One region of the Peribacillus sp. B65 genome, then DNA from elsewhere that is predicted to be linked to it. Evidence: riboswitches for the same ligand, from Rfam matches in the RefSeq annotation. Region 1 holds a riboswitch; each other region holds the start of a gene.
What was found. A riboswitch is a leader RNA that binds a small molecule or an ion and turns the genes downstream of it on or off. The one in region 1 is predicted to bind thiamine pyrophosphate.
Positions count from the first base shown of each region.

Region 2: it holds a riboswitch for thiamine pyrophosphate, as region 1 does, so the genes downstream of both, tenA (thiaminase II) here and thiC (phosphomethylpyrimidine synthase ThiC) in region 1, are expected to answer to the same signal.
Region 3: it holds a riboswitch for thiamine pyrophosphate, as region 1 does, so the genes downstream of both, ACSR9O_RS19715 (ABC transporter substrate-binding protein) here and thiC (phosphomethylpyrimidine synthase ThiC) in region 1, are expected to answer to the same signal.

Region 1 is NZ_CP195840.1:4,536,497-4,540,712, forward strand. Features, by position in the region: gene ACSR9O_RS22190 (histidine phosphatase family protein) at 1-220, shown strand, start outside; gene ACSR9O_RS22195 (HAD family hydrolase) at 356-1,144, shown strand; TPP riboswitch at 1,261-1,375, shown strand; gene thiC (phosphomethylpyrimidine synthase ThiC) at 1,511-3,289, shown strand; partial or broken gene ACSR9O_RS22205 (DUF3231 family protein) at 3,581-4,089, opposite strand; gene ACSR9O_RS22210 (hypothetical protein) at 4,192-4,216, opposite strand, start outside.
Region 2 is NZ_CP195840.1:1,329,506-1,333,721, forward strand. Features, by position in the region: gene ACSR9O_RS06470 (protein kinase domain-containing protein) at 1-111, opposite strand, end outside; gene ACSR9O_RS06475 (hypothetical protein) at 499-681, shown strand; gene ACSR9O_RS06480 (hypothetical protein) at 1,267-1,422, shown strand; TPP riboswitch at 1,786-1,915, shown strand; gene tenA (thiaminase II) at 2,051-2,734, shown strand; gene ACSR9O_RS06490 (ECF transporter S component) at 2,749-3,333, shown strand; gene ACSR9O_RS06495 (ABC transporter ATP-binding protein) at 3,346-4,216, shown strand, end outside.
Region 3 is NZ_CP195840.1:4,047,516-4,051,731, forward strand. Features, by position in the region: gene rarD (EamA family transporter RarD) at 40-969, shown strand; gene ACSR9O_RS19710 (TGL-type protein-glutamine gamma-glutamyltransferase) at 1,040-1,867, opposite strand; TPP riboswitch at 2,181-2,290, shown strand; gene ACSR9O_RS19715 (ABC transporter substrate-binding protein) at 2,424-3,419, shown strand; gene ACSR9O_RS19720 (thiamine-binding protein) at 3,431-3,715, shown strand; gene ACSR9O_RS19725 (ABC transporter permease) at 3,712-4,216, shown strand, end outside.

The sequences.
Region 1 (4,216 bases):
CTCGGTGTTAAACAAGCAGACAAGGGCGGAAATTAAGATCGCAGAGCGAAGGATCAATAAAGTATTGGATGAAGTCTTTGCAAAGGGGGAAAGGGATGTTTTGATCGTGAGTCATGCCGCCCTCATGGTATATATGAGGAAAGAGCTGATCCGACGGGGGTTCACCGGTCCCAAATTCAAGATTGCCAGTAATGGAAAGCTGTATGTATTTGAAAGATGATAAGTGGATAAGGGTTTCCCACTAGAAAAGGTAAGTCATTTTCCGAATAGTTATTCTTTTTTTATTGGTTGTGGTTTATTATTGTAATAGTGTAATTTTTACGAATTCAATAATAGGGAAAGAGGGGTGGACATTTTGCTGAAGGCAGTTTTTTTTGATTTAGATGATACATTACTATGGGATCAGAAAAGTGTAAAAGAGGCTTTTGTGGCCACATGTGAAGTGGCCAAGGAGAAATATGATCTGAATGTCGAGGATTTTGAAGAAGCTGTGCGAAAGGAAGCGCGTGAGCTTTATTCTTCTTACGATACATATGCATTCACCCAAATGATCGGAATCAACCCATTTGAGGGGCTATGGGGAAATTTTCAGGATGATCATGATGAATTCAGGAAGATGGCCGGGATTGCACCGGCTTATCGGAAAGAAGCGTGGACGAGAGGGTTATTGGCATTAGGGATCGATGACCCGGATTTTGGACTTGAACTGGCAGAACGTTTCCCTGCGGAGAGACGCAAAAAGCCATTTATCTATGAAGAAACATTCCGTGTTCTGGATGAATTAAAAGGGAAGTATCAGTTGCTATTGCTTACGAACGGATCTCCTGAGCTGCAAAATACCAAACTTGAAATTACGCCTGAACTGGTTCCTTATTTCGACCAAATCGTGATTTCAGGCGCATTTGGAAGAGGTAAACCGGATGCCTCCATTTTTGAGCATGCTTTGGGGATCATGGAGCTTGATAAGGATGAAGTATTGATGGTCGGCGATAATTTAATGACGGATATCCTTGGAGCATCACGGGTAGGCATAAAGTCGGTTTGGATAAATCGCCATGATAAGGAACGGAATGAAGTGATTCCAACCTATGAAATCAAGCATTTAGAGGAGCTTTACCCTATCCTTGAGAGCCTGGGAAATTAATGAACGGCTCTTCTTCAAATAATAAATTTTGGATAGTTGTAATGAAAATATTAGGTCTTTCAAATTATTTACAGAATGCAAAGGGTGAGATATAGTTACCCTGTAATCAATTAAATTATTCAGACTAGGGGTGTCCAATAAAAGTTGGGCTGAGAGAGAAGCGCTTAAGCTTCTTAACCCTCAGGACCTGATCTGGTTCATACCAGCGTGGGGAAGTTAGAATCTACTAAACAATGACATTTCAATTGGTCATTTCTGTAGCCATACTAACGTTAGCCAGGTCTTAAATATGAGATCTGGCTTTTTCGTGCGAAATGGATTGGATTTTGTCCTTTTTAAATGAACTTAAAAAGGAGAAATGAAATCATGATGAGTAATTCAGTAAATGACATGAACGTTTCAATTATGTCCAGTTTTGCCGGGAGTAAAAAAGTGTATGTTGAGGGATCTAGACCCGATATTAGGGTGCCCATGCGTGAAATTAAGCTAAGTCCGACTACAGGTTCATTCGGCGAAGAGGAGAATCCGCCTTTACGAGTATATGACACAAGCGGCTTTTATACGGATTCAGAATATCCCATTGATATTCATAAAGGTCTTGCCCCGATTAGACGCAGCTGGGTTCTGGAAAGGGAAGATGTTGAAGAGTATGAAGGGCGTGAAATAAAGCCCGAAGATAACGGGTATAAAAAAGAGTCACAAACGAAAGCAGAAATTTTTCCGGGATTGAAAAGAAAACCATTGCGTGCAGCGAAAGGGCAAAACGTAACCCAACTCCATTATGCCCGAAAAGGTATCATAACTCCTGAGATGGAATTCATCTCGATCAGGGAAAATGTAGCCCCTGATTTTGTAAGAGATGAGGTAGCTAGCGGGAGGGCGATCATTCCGGCGAATATTAACCATCCTGAAAGTGAGCCCATGATCATTGGACGTAATTTTCATGTGAAAATAAATGCGAATATTGGAAATTCCGCTGTTAGTTCATCGATTGAAGCAGAAGTGGAGAAAATGACTTGGGCTACACGTTGGGGTGCAGACAACATAATGGATCTTTCCACCGGTAAGAATATTCACACGACCCGGGAATGGATTATCAGGAATTCTCCTGTGCCAGTTGGGACGGTTCCGATATATCAAGCATTGGAAAAAGTGAATGGAGTCGCGGAAGATTTAAATTGGGAAGTTTTCCGGGATACATTAATCGAGCAGGCTGAGCAAGGTGTGGATTACTTCACGATACACGCCGGAGTGCTTTTGCGATACATTCCCATGACAGCAAAGCGAGTTACGGGAATCGTTTCCCGGGGGGGCTCCATCATGGCACAATGGTGCTTGGCCCACCACCAAGAAAGTTTTCTCTATACTCACTTTGAAGAGATTTGTGAAATCATGAAGGCGTATGATGTCTCTTTCTCATTAGGTGACGGCCTCCGTCCTGGCTCCATTGCAGATGCAAACGATGAGGCTCAATTCGCTGAATTGGAAACACTTGGGGAACTGACGAAGATTGCTTGGAAGCACGATGTTCAAGTCATGGTGGAGGGACCCGGTCACGTACCGATGCATTTGATTAAAGAAAATATGGATAAGCAGCTGGAAGTCTGTCAAGAAGCACCATTCTATACCCTGGGACCATTGACAACGGATATAGCTCCTGGATACGATCATATCACTTCTGCGATTGGTGCTGCCATGATTGGATGGTTTGGAACGGCCATGCTTTGTTATGTGACACCGAAAGAGCATTTGGGGCTTCCGAATAAAGAGGATGTTCGTGTAGGGGTCATTACTTATAAAATTGCAGCCCACGCAGCTGATCTTGCTAAAGGCCATCCCCAGGCACGAAAACGGGATGATGCCCTTTCGAAGGCTAGATTCGAATTTCGTTGGAGAGATCAATTCAATCTTTCCCTCGATCCTGAAAGGGCAGTTGAATATCACGATGAAACACTACCGGCTGAAGGTGCCAAAACAGCCCATTTCTGTTCAATGTGCGGACCCAAATTCTGCAGTATGAGGATTTCTCAAGACATCCGTGATTTGGCGAAGGAAAAGGGTCTGGGCTTTGAGTCGGTAATCGATGAAGGTCTTAAAGAAAAAGCGAATGAATTTAGGAAAACGGACGGGGAAATCTATTTATGATTCCGATGAGAGGGAGAATTCGATGAATCGGGTAATCCAAATAAAAGTTGAAATGAAACAGTTGGAAACTCAATTGGAACAACTGAAAAGGGAGCTGAACATTTTTCGCGAGAAGTGTAATCATGAATTTGTAAAAACTGATTATAGTCAACAATGCACAAAGTGCCACTTAATCGAAAGTCTGCAATGGTAATGATTCCTTAATCGTCCTTTCATTATCGGAATTAACCCCTTAATCATGTTGGGCATCCAATCACGATGTCAACATGATTAGGGGATATTTGATTATATTTACATGCTTGTTTTATTAATATGAAGAGGAGGAGGGACAGCCAGCCTTTTTCCTTATTCAATCTTAGGAAGTCAGCACCCAATGCAGCTTTATTCGTATGGAATTGTGCGAACATCTGTGCAATATCTTCTCTGATGCATTGACCCATGATTTGGCTGCAAGCAACTAATCCTGCATTAATATCGATTGATACTGAAGCAGAGATTTCAGGATCTTGAAAACGTGCCCCGACTGGAATATCCTCCAAATTAGCTTTAGGCCTTTCAGGTGGTGACGGAGGCAGTCCTACGTTATTTTCTTTTAATAATGATTCAAGTTGGTCATGTTCCTGTTTCCCTTGATTGATCACTTCAACAAGTAATTTATGCTGGCCCTTGTCGCCAGTATGATTAAGCATAGTTTGATGACAGGCAATCAGTCCTTTTGTAGTTGTTAGAAATGCCCATGTTCCAAATACCTCTCCGTAATGCATTGGCTCTTCTTTCGGATTACCGCTTAAAATTCCCATAACCATCCTCCTTGAAATTCACTATTTAACGGATTTAAGTTACCCTGAGTTCATCCAAGTATGCATTGTTGATGTTTGTGAAATGTTAGAGGGCTTTAACGCTTAACCTTTTATTCCTTGTAGCCAT
Region 2 (4,216 bases), 3.2 Mb from region 1:
TTGCTTGATCACTATATTTTCTTTTTTTTTCAAATCATTGCAAAGATAAATAATACCGTAGCTTCCTGTTCCGATTACAGCTTTTACCTCGTAACGGTAATTCAAAACCACTCCTTTTTTTAAAGGTATATCCACGAAAAATTGGTAGAACTTTCTAAATGTACGCAAAATTGAAACTTTCCTCACCACTTTCATCTATTCAAGTCAAGAACAAAAAAGTCCGTTATTAATTAAGCTGGAAATATGAATGAACATGGATAGTTTAACACTGATTTTTGATAATGCGGTAATGAAAGTCATTTCTTCGGGGAATTCTTTTGATAGTTCACAATTATAAATTTTTCCTGTAATTTCACATTATGAAATTATATGGTTTTTAAAAATATTAAGTTTACTATAATGAATTCATAATAAAAGAGTAGGAGGTGATGAGGTGGATGGGCGCGAGTTGAGAATTTGGGAAATCCCTAACCGGCGTCACAATAGTGAGCTGGTTTGATGGAAAGTTCAAAAGGGGATTACTGTGAATTCTTTTCCTTCGGTTTCCTTGGATCCACCGCTTGCTTTAGTATTCATAAAGAAGCAAAAGCCTGCACTAGCATGAAAGATAAATCTTTTACCATTAATATTTTGTCGGATGAACAGGAAGCCATTGCATGGCAATTTGCGGGCAGCAAATAGGAAACGCTTAAAACCGACTGGGATAACAAGGGAATTTCGCCAAAAATAAATGGAAGTGTTGCCTGGATGGAATGCAAACCATGAGGAGAGTATGATGCTGGTGATCATGTATTGTTCATAGGTGAAATCCAGGAGTTACATTCCGAATATTTGGAAGCGCTTACTTTTTTATCGAGGGAAAATGGGCTCTGCTAAACAGTTTGTAAAAAGTACTTAACAAACCGATGCAAGTAGCCGTCAATGCGGTTAACAAGTAATTTTAATAGTTGAATAAGGAGGGGGGCCGTCATGGGCAGTCCGGATACGGCCTTTAATCCAGTTTATCTTTCAATCTTATATCGGGAATAGGACAAATTGGCGGATCGTTAATTGGAGGGTACTTAGTTGGGAAAATAGGCCATAGAAGAGTACTTTTATCCCTCTGTGCAATGGGTACTGATTGTTTTGTCATATTAGGTTTGACCTCAAATGCAGCATTCTGATCGCTTTTGGAGGTGCCTGTACAGTAGGCACGATGAATTTGGCCAATACGTATATATCCGAGTATTATCCCCGGGAGATAAGGTCCACCGGGATAGTTGGGCCTTGGATTTTGGTAGAATTGGCGCGATTGTTGCCCCGACATTAATAGGATTACTGCTGGCTGCAAACTATTCACCACAAAATGCATTCATGGCCTTCACTGTTCCGAGCATAATGGCTGCCTCGGCGTTATGTGAAAGAGAAGTATGGCAGCTATGATATACTACAGATCGAGCAAAATATTAAAACTAAAAGCAACATCGAATGTATAATATTGTTTTTTAGAGAATAAAAGAATTCACGAGTAAAGTAGCTAAACTCACGAGTAAAGCCGCAAAAATCCCAAGAAAAATCAATTTCACGAGTAAGTAGCTGAATTCACGAGTAAAACAGTAGAATTCACGAGGAAATTACGTAATGAAACCCATTGATTAAAGTGCCGTTAAACTGCCGGGTAACTGGTGTATATGCAAGATTGAAAGGTTAGTAACCCTAAATCATTAAGTTGAAAACTTTTTCTAATACGTTTGACAATTGGATTTATCGTGTTAATATAAAGGCAAATGAAATTTAATATACAATTTGTACCACTAGGGGTGCTTTATAGGTGAAAGTTGATTTTTACCGCAGAAGCTGAGATTAAAGTATGACTTTAAGACCCTTAGAACCTGATCTGGTTTATACCAGCGTAGGGAAGTGGGGTCTGGAACAATACGTTTCTGTATTATTTCAAGTACAACCACTTTCTTTACGTTTAAGAAAGTGGTTTTTTGTTTGCAAAAAAAGGGGTGATAAAAGTTTTTTTCCGTAACATTCATTCAAAAAATATAATTTGGAGGTAATGGTCATGAAGTTTTCAGAGGAAATTCGTCAGGAAGTGGATCACATTTGGGAAGCTAGCTTTAATCACCCGTTTGTTGCAGGAATAGGAGATGGCACATTGCCATTGGAGTGTTTCCGTTTCTATGTTATGCAAGATTCCTATTATTTATCTCATTTTGCTAGGGTTCAAGCTTTAGGAGCAGTTAAAGCTACTGATTTACATACAACAAGCAGGCTTGCCGGCCATGCACAAGGAACATATGAAGCGGAGTTGAAGCTTCATGAGAATTTTTCTGAGAGATTAGGGATCACAAAAGAAGAACGGGATAATTTCAAACCAGCCCCGACCGCTTATGCTTATACTTCCCATATGTATCGTGCGGCTTATTCGGGACATTTAGGAGATGTTATTGCAGCTATCTTGCCGTGTTACTGGCTTTATTATGAAATAGGTGAAAAGCTGCAAGGGTGCATGCCGGAGGAGCCGATTTATCAAGAATGGATAGCGGCTTACGGAGGGGAGTGGTTCCGCACTTTGGTGGAAGAACAAATTGCGAGGCTTGATGAGATTGCTGAAAAAGTGACAGACGAAGATAAGGAAAGAATGAAAGAGCATTTTATCCTCAGCAGCCAATATGAATACTCATTTTGGGAAATGGCTTATCGTTTAGAGACATGGCCTGTGCATAAGGAAACACTAGAAGTATAAAGGGGAATGAAACAATGAAAAAAGGTTTGAAATTAACGGACATATTGGTCACGATCGTGATTGCGGTAGCATTTGGAATCGTTTATATCCTTTGGGGTTCGATTTATTATTCCGTTAAACCGTTAGGATTACATCTGGATCAACTTATTTATGGAATGTGGTTTATAGCTGGCCCCGTCGCCTTTTTAATTTTACGGAAACCGGGTGTGGCACTTTTAGCGGAGATAGCTGCAGCTTCCGGGGAGTTCTTCCTTGGTTCACCATGGGGGCTGACCGTACTGTTATATGGGGTGGTACAAGGTTTGTTCGCGGAACTGGTGTTCATGGCTTTCAAATATAAAAAATTCAATATGCCGGTGGCCGTTTTAGCTGCGATAGCTTCCTGCCTGGCATCAGTTATTATGGATTTTGCATACGGGGAAATAGGTGCGCTTTCAACTTGGAATCTATCGTTATTCATGATAGCGAGGTTTGTGGGTTCCATATTCTTTGCAGGTGTGACCGCTTATTATCTAGTTAAAGTCCTGGAAGCAACAGGAGTAACAAATCTTGTGCGTCCGGTTTCAAATAAAGATTATGCAGAACTGGATCAAAAGTAGAGGTTGAGGGCCATGGAACCAATCGTTTCTGTTGAAAAGTTAAGAATGAAATATCCCGGTGATGAATCTTTGATATTCAAGGACCTATCATTAACGTTTGATCAAGGAGAAAAAGTGCTATTGTTGGGGCCATCAGGTTGTGGTAAGTCGACCCTTTTACAAGTGTTAAGCGGATTGATTCCGAATTCCATCGAAGTACCGATGAAAGCGGAAAAATTGAAATGCCCTTCTTCGTGGGGGTATGTTTTTCAAGATCCTGATAGTCAGTTTTGCATGCCATTTGCCGATGAGGAAATTGCCTTCGTCCTTGAGAATCTTTCCGTCCCTAAAGAAGAAATGAAAGAGAAGATTCAAAATCATTTCCTTAAAGTAGGTTTGAACTTGGGCCATACAAGTATTGAAACATTATCAGGCGGGATGAAACAGCGTCTGGCAATCGCTTCAGTATTGGCCCTTGAACCAGAAGTGATATTTTTAGATGAGCCAACCGCCATGCTTGATCCGGAAGGAACGAAAGAAATCTGGGAATTGCTGAAGGAAGTCGGACGAGACAAAACGGTTATTATCGTCGAGCATAAAATTGACCATGTTTTAGAATTCATCGAACGAATCGTGCTTTTTAACGATGATGGTCAAATCATAGCTGATGGTCCAAGAGACACCATTCTTTCACTATATAAAAATGAAATGAAGGAATCTGGAATTTGGTTTCCAGGTGTTTGGGGTGAATATATACAGAATTATGCACCGATTCGGGAACACCCATTTACAGATGATTCACCTCTTATGAATGTGCAAGGCTTTAGCGGTTTTCGGAATAAAGAGGAAAAAATCAAGGTTGACGAGCTGAAGGTCCATTCAGGTGAATGGATTGTAATCAGGG
Region 3 (4,216 bases), 490 kb from region 1:
GAATTAGATAAAGGAATGTAAATGGAAAGAAGGCTTGTTATGAAAGTGGATGAACAAAAAGAAGGGGCGATTTATGCAGCCCTTTCTTACATGATGTGGGGAATCGTGCCGATTTACTGGAAGTTCCTTCAGGGAGTCGGTGCAATAGAAATTTTAGCTCAGAGGGTATTATGGTCTTTCGTGTTCATGCTGGTTTTATTGATGTTCATGAAAAAATGGCAGGCGTTTCTTGTCTATGTCAAAAACATATTGGGAAATCCCAAACTCTTTGTGGCATTACTTACGGCGTCACTGCTTGTTACAGCTAATTGGGGAGTGTTCATCTGGGCCGTTAATACAGGACGGATCCTCGACACGAGCCTTGGATATTATATCAATCCGCTAGTCAGTGTACTATTGGGAGTGATAGTCTTAAAAGAAAAATTGAGCGGGGCCCAAATCATTTCATTCCTGCTTGCAGGAATCGGAGTCTTGATCCTGGGCATTCATTTCGGCACGATCCCGTGGATCTCTCTTGTTTTGGCCATGACCTTTGGATTATACGGTCTGGCAAAAAAAATGATCAAGGCTGAAGCGGCGATCGGGCTGACTCTTGAAACAATGATGGTAACGCCTCTGGCCCTAGGTTACCTGATTTACTTGATGAACCAATCAGAAATGCAGTTCTTTACAGCGGGAAGCACAAGCTTGCTGCTGGTGGGCGGCGGGATTGCCACGGCCTTGCCTCTTTTATATTTTGCGAAAGGGGCGGAGAAGATCCCGTTATCGATGCTTGGCATTTTTCAGTATATCGCTCCGACCTTATCTTTATTAATAGGCGTATTCATCTATCATGAAAGTTTTACCAAAGCACATCTTTTAGCCTTTTTGTTCATATGGTCAGCCTTGGCCGTTTATACACTATCCATAACGAAATGGGGTCAGGCGAATGCCCGCAGGCTTAAAGGCAAAGGGAATATTGGTGCATGAATAAGAAAAAATGCTTGGGAGGAGATCTCTCCCCAAGCATTTTTTTATGCGGGTATATAAAACAAAGAGGTCATGAAAGGTAAATCTTCGAACCTATTTCAGAAACAATACAATTGGAAAGGCTGGCAGGACAGTGATCGGGCTTTGCTCGGGGGATATTTAGTTGGAATTGTCTATAGAAGGAACTATCCAGGAAAATGATATGCGTTGTCAGGAATGCTGATATGGTTGCGTACGGCTTTCTATTGCTATTTAATTCATCGATGATTCCCTGTGACGTCGTTATCCCGATCCCGTGGCCATAAAAGAGGTTATTCCCTAATAATATGGCATTTTCACCTTGCCATTCAGGAGTTGTCTCGTCATGATCAGGGTTTATGAAGTAAACACAATCGCCTGGTAAATAATCCCTCCCTTTGTGAATATTAAGTTCCATGTTCTGTGGAGGGCGCCAGTCATATAAAAATAGGTTTGAAAAAAGGTAATCGAAATTCCTAGGGCCGATTGAATCCAAAATGGCCTTTAAAAAAGTGACGACGATTGCTGTCCCGCATTCGAAGGCATAAAGCCTTCCATTCATGAAAATGTCAACGAGTGCAGCATGAGGGAGAATCCCTGGCTGAAGGGTAAAGGTGCCATCCTTTGAAAGGTGCCAATATTGTTGATTGGATTGAGATTCCTCAAGTGTGGAAAATTCTGGACCGCTTTTATCCAACGCAATAGCTGCTTCTATGACTCGGTTCCTCAGCTGTATATCGAAATTAAACTCTCCAAAATTCCGGTATTCAAAAACGTTAGTATCTTCATCCAGCAATTGGAGAATTTCAAGCGACTCAGCAGATGCTATTCCTGGTTGGATGTGACTGACATCTAACCATCTGTGATTAATCTTTATCATGATCATATCCACCTTTTGCTTATTAAATTAACGGTTTATAAAACCAGTAAACATAAATGTCTACAGATAATGCTCATTATATGAATGCATGCAAAGAAATGACTATTTAGAAATTGTCAGCCACCGCTGCAGTCAAGAATGATTGGAATGAAAAGAGGCAGAATTACATTGATTTCAATGATTTTCGTTCCAAAAGATGTTTTGCTAGATATCCTTAAGAGTAAGGAATACCTTTCAAATTAGTGATAAGAAGCAAATTAGTATTCCCTTTTCCCTATGAATTGATATAATGAGAGAGAAAAGTTCATATGTGCGAGAAATGTAGGGGGGCCAGTACTGCTGGCTGAGATTGCATCCTTTAGATGCTGACTCTTTGAACCTGATCTGGGTGATGCCAGCGGAGGGAACATATTATTACTGACTTTCTGTTTTGTATGTTAACGTCCGAATTCATCTTCGGGCGTTTTTTGCTTTTTATCCAGTATTTGAATAGACCCTGGAGCCCCATTATGGTTCCGGCATATGGATCTTATATGATGTGTAGGAGGATAATAACTTGAATAAATTCTTACCACTGTTAACTTCGTTGTTCCTTTTGGCTGGATGTGGTGCAGGCGGAACTAATGAAAAAGAAGAAGCATCTAAAAATGAAGAATTAAAAAAGGTATCGGTCGTGCTCGATTGGACACCGAATACAAACCATACAGGATTGTATGTTGCAAAGGAAAAAGGTTACTTTAAAGAGCAAGGTCTTGATGTGGAAATTATCATGCCAGGTGAAGCTGGAGCGGATAAGCTTGTCGCTTCAGGAAAATCTGAATTTGGCGTGAGCTACCAGGAGGGCATAACACAGGCCCGCGTGCAGGGCGTGCCAATTGTTTCGATTGCTGCAGTCATCCAGCATAATACCTCTGGATTCGCTTCCCCTGAGGCAAAGGACATTAAAACTCCCAAGGATTTTGAAGGGAAAACGTATGGTGGCTGGGGTTCTCCGGTTGAAAAGGCCATTATTGATTCACTCATGAAAAAAGAAAATGCGGATGTAAATAAAGTGGATATAGTCAATACAGGAGACATGGATTTTTTCACTTCGGTTAAAAGGGATATAGATTTTGCCTGGATTTATTATGGATGGACAGGCATTGAGGCTGAGTTGCGAAATGAAAAGCTTAATATGGTTTACTTAACCGAATACTCTGATAAGCTTGATTACTATACTCCTGTTTTGACTACAAATGAAAAGATGATAAAAGAAGATCCCGAAACTGTTAAAGCATTCGTTCATGCAGCATCAAAAGGGTACCAGTTTGCGATTAAGAATCCTGCTGATGCAGCAGACATGTTAATTAAGTCTGCGCCGGATCTTGATGCAAAACTAGTTAAGAAAAGCCAGGAGTGGCTTGCAGCCAAGTATCAGGATGATGCTCCGCGTTGGGGTGAACAAAAACTGGAAATCTGGAAGAATTACAGTGATTGGATGACAGAAAACAAGCTTCTTGAAGGTGATTTCGATCCTGAAAAGGCATTTACCAATGAATTTTTACCAAAATAGGAGGAAATACGATGGCCAATTCATTAATTAGTATACAAATTATTCCTAAAGGGGAAAATGTCATCCCTATGGTCGATGAAGCAATCAAGATCATTGAAGAATCTGGTGTCAAGTATGAGGTTCACCCCCTTGAAACGACAATGGAGGGCGAGCTTTCCGAACTTTTTGCCGTGATAGAAAAAATGAATGTAAGAATGATTGAAATAGGATCGCCGAATGTCATTTCCCAAGTGAAAATATTATATCAACCAAGCGGGATTACGATGGATACGTTAACGGAGAAATATCGGGCATGATCGGAAGGGGAATTTGGAAGAAGGGGGCTCCCTTCTTTCTTTTATTATTGTTGCTGATAGTTTGGGAGTCAGTGACAGTCTTATTGAAGGTTGAACAATGGCTGCTTCCCGCTCCATCGGCCATTTTCATTGAAGGAATTGAGTCGTCGCGCAATCTTTACGGACACCTTATATCGACAACCGAGCTTGCGTTGTCGGGTTTTTTTATTGGTAGCTGCATCGGCTTATTGGTTGCTGCAACCTTACACCTATTTCCAGGTGTGAAGGACGCGGTTTATCCTCTGCTCATACTATCACAAAATATACCTATCATAGTTTTGGCCCCGCTATTGGTGATCTGGTTTGGCTTTGGCATGCTGCCTAAGCTAATAGTGATTTCGCTCGTATGTTTTTTTCCGGTTGCGGTTGCATCATTGGACGGTTTTCGCCAGACACCATACGAACTTAAGCATTATTTCAAGATGATGGGAGCGGGGAAAAACCAGTTATTTTGGAAGCTGG